2 linked regions of the Allochromatium vinosum DSM 180 genome follow. The protein of the gene in region 2 interacts with the protein of the main gene of each other region in a pairwise test. Links are inferred from orthologs where the notes say so. Each region holds a gene or a part of one and is shown on either strand. Other genes may lie near its edges. The genes, in order: ALVIN_RS10865 and dsbD.

Region 1 (3,163 bases), 300 kb from region 2 along the record:
AAGAACTGGACGGTGCTGCTGGCGATCTCGACCTTCTCGCTCTCCTTGCTCGGCACCTTCCTGGTGCGCTCGGGCGTGCTGACCTCGGTCCACGCCTTCGCCACCGACCCGACGCGCGGCAGCTTCATCCTGCTGTTCCTGTGCGTGGTCATCGGCGGTTCGCTCGCGCTCTATGCCTGGCGCGCGCCGACGATCTCCGGCGGCGGGCGCTTCGATCTGCTCTCGCGCGAGACCTTCCTGCTCATCAACAACCTGCTGCTGACCACGCTCGCGGTGCTGGTGCTGTTCGGTACGCTCGCCCCGCTGATCTACGAGGCGGCTGGCTGGGGCAAGATCTCGGTCGGCTTTCCCTGGTTCAACAAGATGTTCGTCGCCCTGTCGCCGCTGCTGATCCTGGCCACGGCCATCGGGCCGCATGTGCACTGGAAGCATGACGAAGCCTGGCGGCTGGTGCGCGCGCTCTGGATCGCGCTGGCGCTCGGGATCGCGGCCGTCCTCACCGTCTCGCTGCCGGGTATGTCCGCCGATCAGATGGCGACCGGATTCGGTGTCGGCATGGCGGTGTGGCTGGCTGCGTCTCATCTGGTCAGCCTGTTCGACCGGCTCAAGCACAAGGGCGGACTGCGCGGTCTCAAGGCCGATCTCACCGGCAACAGTCGCGGCTATTACGGCATGTGGCTGGCGCACATGGGACTGGCGGTCTTCATCGTCGGCGTGACCATGGTCTCGATCCACGGCGAAGAGACCGACGTGCGTATGTCGCCCGGCGCCAGCCACGAGGCCTCCGGCTATCGCTTCCAGTTCAACGGCGTGACCGCCATCCCCGGCCCCAACTATCAGGCGTTCCGGGGCGACTTCGTCGTCTATCGCGGTGAGCGCGAGATCGCCCGGCTCTATCCCGAGAAGCGCAAATATGTCTCAGGCGGGATGCCCATGACCGAGGCGGCCATCGACGCCGGGTTCCTGCGCGACATCTATATCTCGCTCGGCGAGCCGGTCGGCGTCCAGGGCGACTGGGCCTTGCGCCTCTATCACAAACCCTATGTGCGCTGGATCTGGCTCGGCTGCATCCTGATGGCCATCGGCGGCACGCTGGCCGCGACCGACCGGCGTTATCGTACCGTCCGCCAGACGGCAACCGTTCCGACCGACGTCGCTCTGGCCAAGGCTTGAAGGACCGATCATGAACACCTCTGCCAAACGCGCTCTCATCCCGCTCGGGATCTTTCTGGCCCTGGCCGCCCTGCTCTTCTACGGGCTGCAACTGGACCCGCGCAAAATCCCCTCGCCGCTGGTCGACAAACCGGCGCCTGAGTTCAGCCTGCCCGATCTCAAGGATCCCAACCAGACTCTGACCCGTGACATCCTCATCGGTCAGGTGTCGCTGGTGAACGTCTGGGCCTCCTGGTGCCCGTCCTGCCGCCAGGAACACGCCGAACTCATGCGTATCGCGCGCGAGCACGGTGTGCGCGTGATCGGCTTCAACTGGAAGGACACCCGGCCCGAGGCACTGGCCATGCTCCAGCGCTATGGCGATCCCTATACGGTCTCCCTCTATGACCCGGACAACAAGGCCGGGATCGACTGGGGCGTCTATGGCGCACCCGAGACCTTCATCGTCGACGCCGAGGGCATCATCCGTCACAAGCGGGTCGGGCCGATCGACGCCCAGGTCTGGGCCGAGGAGATCCAGCCCATCGTCGCGCGCTACCAAGGAGGCAAACCATGATCCGGACTCAGACCCAGTCGCTCGTGGCCGCGCTGACGCTGGCCGGCGCCCTGCTGACGACCGCTCCGGCTCACGCCTTCACCCTGGAAGAGTTCACCTTCGAGGATCCGGCGCGCACCCAGGAATTCCGCGATCTCACCAGCGAGCTGCGCTGTCTGGTCTGTCAGAACGAGTCGCTCGCCGGTTCGCAGGCCGGCGTCGCCCAGGATCTGCGCAAAGAGGTCTACCGCCTGATGCAGGAAGGCAAGAGCCGTCAGGAGGTCATCGACTTCCTGGTCGAACGCTATGGCGACTTCGTGCTCTATGAGCCGCCGCTCAAACCCTCGACCCTGGTGCTCTGGTTCGGCCCCTTCCTGTTCGTCGGTTTCGGCGCCTATCTGCTCGCGCGCACGCTCCAGCGCAAGAAGGCCGAACCCGAACAGGATCTGAGCGAGGCCGAACGCGCCCGACTGCAACAGCTACTCGCCAAGACCGGCGATCAACACGACTGACTCGAACCCCATGATCATCTTCTGGATTCTCGCCGGTATTCTGCTGGCCCTGTCGCTCGTCTTCGTGCTCGCGCCGCTGGTGCGCCCCACGCCGCCGGATACCGCGCCCGGTCAGGATCGACTCAACCTGGAAGTCTTCCAGCAGCGCCTGAAGGAACTCGACGCCGACCTGGAGGGCGGTTTTCTCGATCAGGCACAGTACGACGCCGCACGGCGCGATCTGGAGCGCGAGTTGCTCTACGATCTGGACGGTGCCGAGACGGCGGCGACCACCGAGCATTCGAGTTCCGCACTCAGCCGCTGGGCACTGGCACTGGTCCTGACCATCGTCGTTCCGGCCGCCACCGTACTGGCCTACCTAGAGATCGGCCGGACTGATCTGATCGACCAGCGCCAGACGGCCGCCATGGCGGACGGCGCCAACACCGAGGCCGCCTCGCTGGAAGAACTGGTCCAGCAGTTGGAAAAACGGCTCGAACAGGAACCGGCGAACATCGATGGCTGGATGATGCTCAGCCGTACCTATCTGGCCATGGGGCGACTCAACGCCGGCGCCAAGGCGATGGAGCGCGCCTATGCGCTCGCGCCCAATGAGGTCGAACTCAAGATCGCCTATGCCGAGGTGTTGGGACTCGCCGATCCCAACAAGAGCCTGCTGGGGCGTCCCGCCGAGCTGATCGCCGAGGCGCTGGCTCAGGAGCCGACCAATTCCAATGCCCGCTGGTTCTCGGGTCTGGTCGCGTTCCAGCGGGGCCAGTATCAGGCCGCCCGGACGACCTGGCAGAGCATCCTCGACGAACTCGCCCCGGAGAGCGAGGAAGCAGACAATCTCAGAAAGATGATGGACGAGGCGCTGCGTCGCGCTGGGATTCCAGCCGAGACCGCATCGGTCACACCAGGCGAAGCGGGTGAAACGACAGCCTCCGAAACCGAGGCTTCCGCA
Region 2 (3,343 bases):
CCGGATTTCGCGGGATCTTGTCCAGCGAGGATCAGGGTGTGCGCGATACTCTCGGCCCTTCTCTCACGAGAAGTGGATTCAGGAGCTCGGCCAGCTCCTCGGCGCTCAGTTCGCCGATCTGGCCGTGGACACGCCGCCCATGCCGATCGAAGATCACGGTGAAGGGCAGCACCTCCAGTCGGTTGCCGAGCTGGACTGAGAATTTGAGCACCTCGGGCGTGGCGATCAAAAGCGGATAGTTGACCGGCTGCTCGGCGACGAAGGCTCGCACGTCCTCGACCTGATCGACCGCGATACCGACGAACTGTACGCCGGATTCGCGCAACCGTTCCTGGATCTCGACGAAACGCGGGATCTCGGACAGACAGGGTGGACACCAGGTCGCCCAGAAGTTGAGCACCAGCACCTTGCCAGCCCAGGCATTGCTGGCGACCTCACGCCCCTCGAGGTCGGTCAGGCGAAAGTCGGGCAGGGTCTGGAGCGACTCGGCCTGGAGCTCGAAGCGTTCAGTGTCTCTACCGCTGTCGGCGTTCTCGAACTCGACCCAGCGCTGACCGATGATGGCCGTGCCGATACTGATGCCGCCGGCGAGCGCGGTGACGAGGATGACTTTCAGGGCTTTCATGGCGCGACCTGGCGCAGATGCGCGGCGAACGGCTCGGCAGGCTTGAAGCCCACCAGACGATAGTTGGCGAGTTCCTGGCCGGTGCGATCGAAGAACAGGATCGCCGGCGGACCGGGCAGGCCAAAGCGACCCTGGATCAGGGCGCGATCCTCGTCATCGTTGGCCGTGACATCGGCCTGGAGCCGGACGAAGCGGCTCATCTCGGCGATCACGGTCGGGTCGCTGAAGGTGTAGCGCTCCATCTCCTTGCAGGACACGCACCAGTCGGCATAGAAGTCGAGCAGCACGGGTTGGCCGTTCGACTGGGCCTGTGCCAGTTCGCGCTCCAGATCGGCCACCGATTTGATGCGCTTGAAAACGACGTGCTCGGCGCTACTGGCGACGCTGCCCGTCGGCAGTAGACCCCGCAACGGCTGGAGCGTATCACGCCCACCGGCCGCCGCGCCGACCAGCATGAGCGACCCATAGATCAGCAGCGCCAGACCCAAGCCTTTCCACAGCTTGGTCCAGCCGCTCGCGCCCGGCTGGAGCTGAGTGAGCGCGCCCATATAGACCGCCGAGCAGATCAGTAGCAGCGCCCAGAGCAGCATGGCAACCGCCGGAGGCAGAATGCGTTCGAGCATCAGGATGGCCACGCCCAGCAGCGCCACGCCGAACACCGCCTTGACCGCGTCCATCCAGACTCCGGCGCGCGGCAGATAGCGACCGGCCGAGGTGCCGATGACGATCAGCGGCGCGCCCATGCCGAGACTGAGCGCGAACAGCGCCAGCCCGCCGAGCAGGGCGTCGCCGGTCTGGCTGATGTAGATCAGCGCTCCGAACAGCGGCGGCGCCACACAGGGTCCGACGATCAGCGCCGAGAGCAGACCCATGATGGCCACGCCGATCAGGGTGCCGCCCTCCTGACGGTTGCTGAGTTCGGCGAGCTTGGTTTGCAGACCGGAGGGCAGTTGCAGTTCATAGAAACCGAACATGGACAGCGCCAGCCCCACGAACACCAGGGCGAAGGCGGTCAGAATCCAGGGATTCTGGAACACCGCCTGGAGATTGGCTCCGAACAGCCCGGCCAGCACGCCGATGACCGTATAGGTCAGGGCCATCGCCAGCACATAGACCAGCGAGAGCACGAACGCCTTGCGCGTGGTCAGCCCCGCGCCCTGTCCGGCGATGATGCCCGAGAGGATCGGGATCATCGGGAAGACGCAGGGCGTGAAGGCCAGCAGCAGCCCAAAGCCGAAGAAGACGGCGATGATCACCCACAGCCCTTCGCCCGCGAGCACGGCGGCGATGCGATCCTGCTCGGAGACCGGCGGGGCGCTCTCGCTCGGACCATTGGCCGGCGAGGCCTTCTCCAGCGCCGCCATCACCGAGGCATCGGCGATCGCCGCCGGCGCTTCGGGCAGATTCAGCGCAAGCCGCTGAGTCTGCGGCGGATAGCAGATTCCGATTTCGGCGCAACCCTGATATTTGACGACCAGGGTCACGTCGGTCGGTGCCGTCGCGGCGCGTCTGAGCGGCACGGTCAGATCGAGCCGGCCCTGATAGATCCGGACATCGCCGATCGAGCCGTCGGGCAGCACCGAATCATGCTTGAGCGTCCCCGCCGGACGTTCGACGGCACCGAGCGCAACCTCGGGCGACTCGAAGAGCGCGAGTTCGACCAGATCGGCATAGAGATAGGTTCCGGGCGCGATGTCCCAGGTGAGCTGCACCAGATCCGGCGCGACGACCTCGGACTGGAAGCGGAAGGCGTGCTCGACCGCCGGGATCTCGTCCGTGCCGGCCAGCCCCTGACTGGTCGCGGTGGACGACAGCAAGGTAGCCAGACGGCTCGGTTTGGCCTCGGGTGAGGCCTGTGCCGCGACGGGCAGGATCGGCGGCAATTGGAGCGTGAAGGTTTCGCGATGCGGCGGATAGCAGAATCCGGCATCGGCGCAGCCCTGCGAGCCGACGCGCAGTGTCAGATGACTGCCGGAGTCGGGTGTGCGCGTGATGGGCAGATCGACCATGAGCCGTCCGTGATAGGTCTCGACCTCGCCGAAGAACTCATCCTGCTTGATCTCGGCCTCGGGCAGCACAGCGTTGCCGAGTGTGATGCCAGGCGTCTCGGAGTCGAACCTGATTTTGCTGCGATAGAGATAGTACCCATCGGCGGTGTCCCAGATGACGCGGACGGCTTCCGGCCCGGCCACCTCGGCGCTGACCGGAAAGGCTTGCTCCTGGGTCAGGAAGTCATCGGCCAGCGCCTGGGTACCGCCCACGGCGACCATCAGCCACAGCCAAGCCCAAGCTAAAAACCACGGTCGTTTCACGAGCCCTGCTCCACGGTGTTCACGCATTCGCTCACCCAATTCAGATAGTCGCTCGCTCCCGAGACGATGGGGAGGGCGATGATCTCCGGTACCTCGTAGGGATGCAACTGACGCAACCGCTCAGCGAGCGGCTCGACACGCGCCTCGACGGTCTTGATCAACAGCAGCACTTCGGAATCGTGCTGGATGCGCCCCTCCCAACGATAGACCGAGGTCAGGCCGGGAAGCAGATTGACACAGGCGGCCAGCCGCTCCCCGACCAGGGATTCGGCCAGACGCCGCGCCGTGTCCCCGTCGGGACAGGTGCAGAGGATCAAACGACAGTGGGTCGACATGGTTGGAACTCGATCTCGTTTGGACTTGATCTCGCCGACAGGGTAAGGTTTCCGCAAACCGTCGGGGGTCT

What was found.
Region 1: the proteins of dsbD (region 2) and ALVIN_RS10865 interact in binary tests that used the Escherichia coli proteins (3 or more experiments, as listed by UniProt). The link is inferred for Allochromatium vinosum DSM 180 from one-to-one orthologs.

What each region holds. Positions count from the first base shown.
Region 1 is NC_013851.1:2,490,317-2,493,479, forward strand. Bases 108-2,956 are described here. They hold ALVIN_RS10865 (DsbE family thiol:disulfide interchange protein), read left to right. Parts: upstream 108-1,183; coding sequence 1,184-1,729; downstream 1,730-2,956. Other genes in these bases: ALVIN_RS10860 (heme lyase CcmF/NrfE family subunit), read left to right, coding at 108-1,173; ALVIN_RS10870 (cytochrome c-type biogenesis protein), read left to right, coding at 1,726-2,220; ccmI (c-type cytochrome biogenesis protein CcmI), read left to right, coding at 2,231-2,956. Also shown: more of ALVIN_RS10860, read left to right, coding at 1-107; more of ccmI, read left to right, coding at 2,957-3,163. UniProt on the Escherichia coli protein: Involved in disulfide bond formation. Catalyzes a late, reductive step in the assembly of periplasmic c-type cytochromes, probably the reduction of disulfide bonds of the apocytochrome c to allow covalent linkage with the heme.
Region 2 is NC_013851.1:2,185,711-2,189,053, forward strand. Bases 259-3,287 are described here. They hold dsbD (protein-disulfide reductase DsbD), read right to left. Parts: upstream 2,896-3,287; coding sequence 622-2,895; downstream 259-621. Other genes in these bases: ALVIN_RS09495 (TlpA family protein disulfide reductase), read right to left, coding at 259-625; cutA (divalent-cation tolerance protein CutA), read right to left, coding at 2,934-3,272. Also shown: more of ALVIN_RS09495, read right to left, coding at 32-258. UniProt on the Escherichia coli protein: Required to facilitate the formation of correct disulfide bonds in some periplasmic proteins and for the assembly of the periplasmic c-type cytochromes.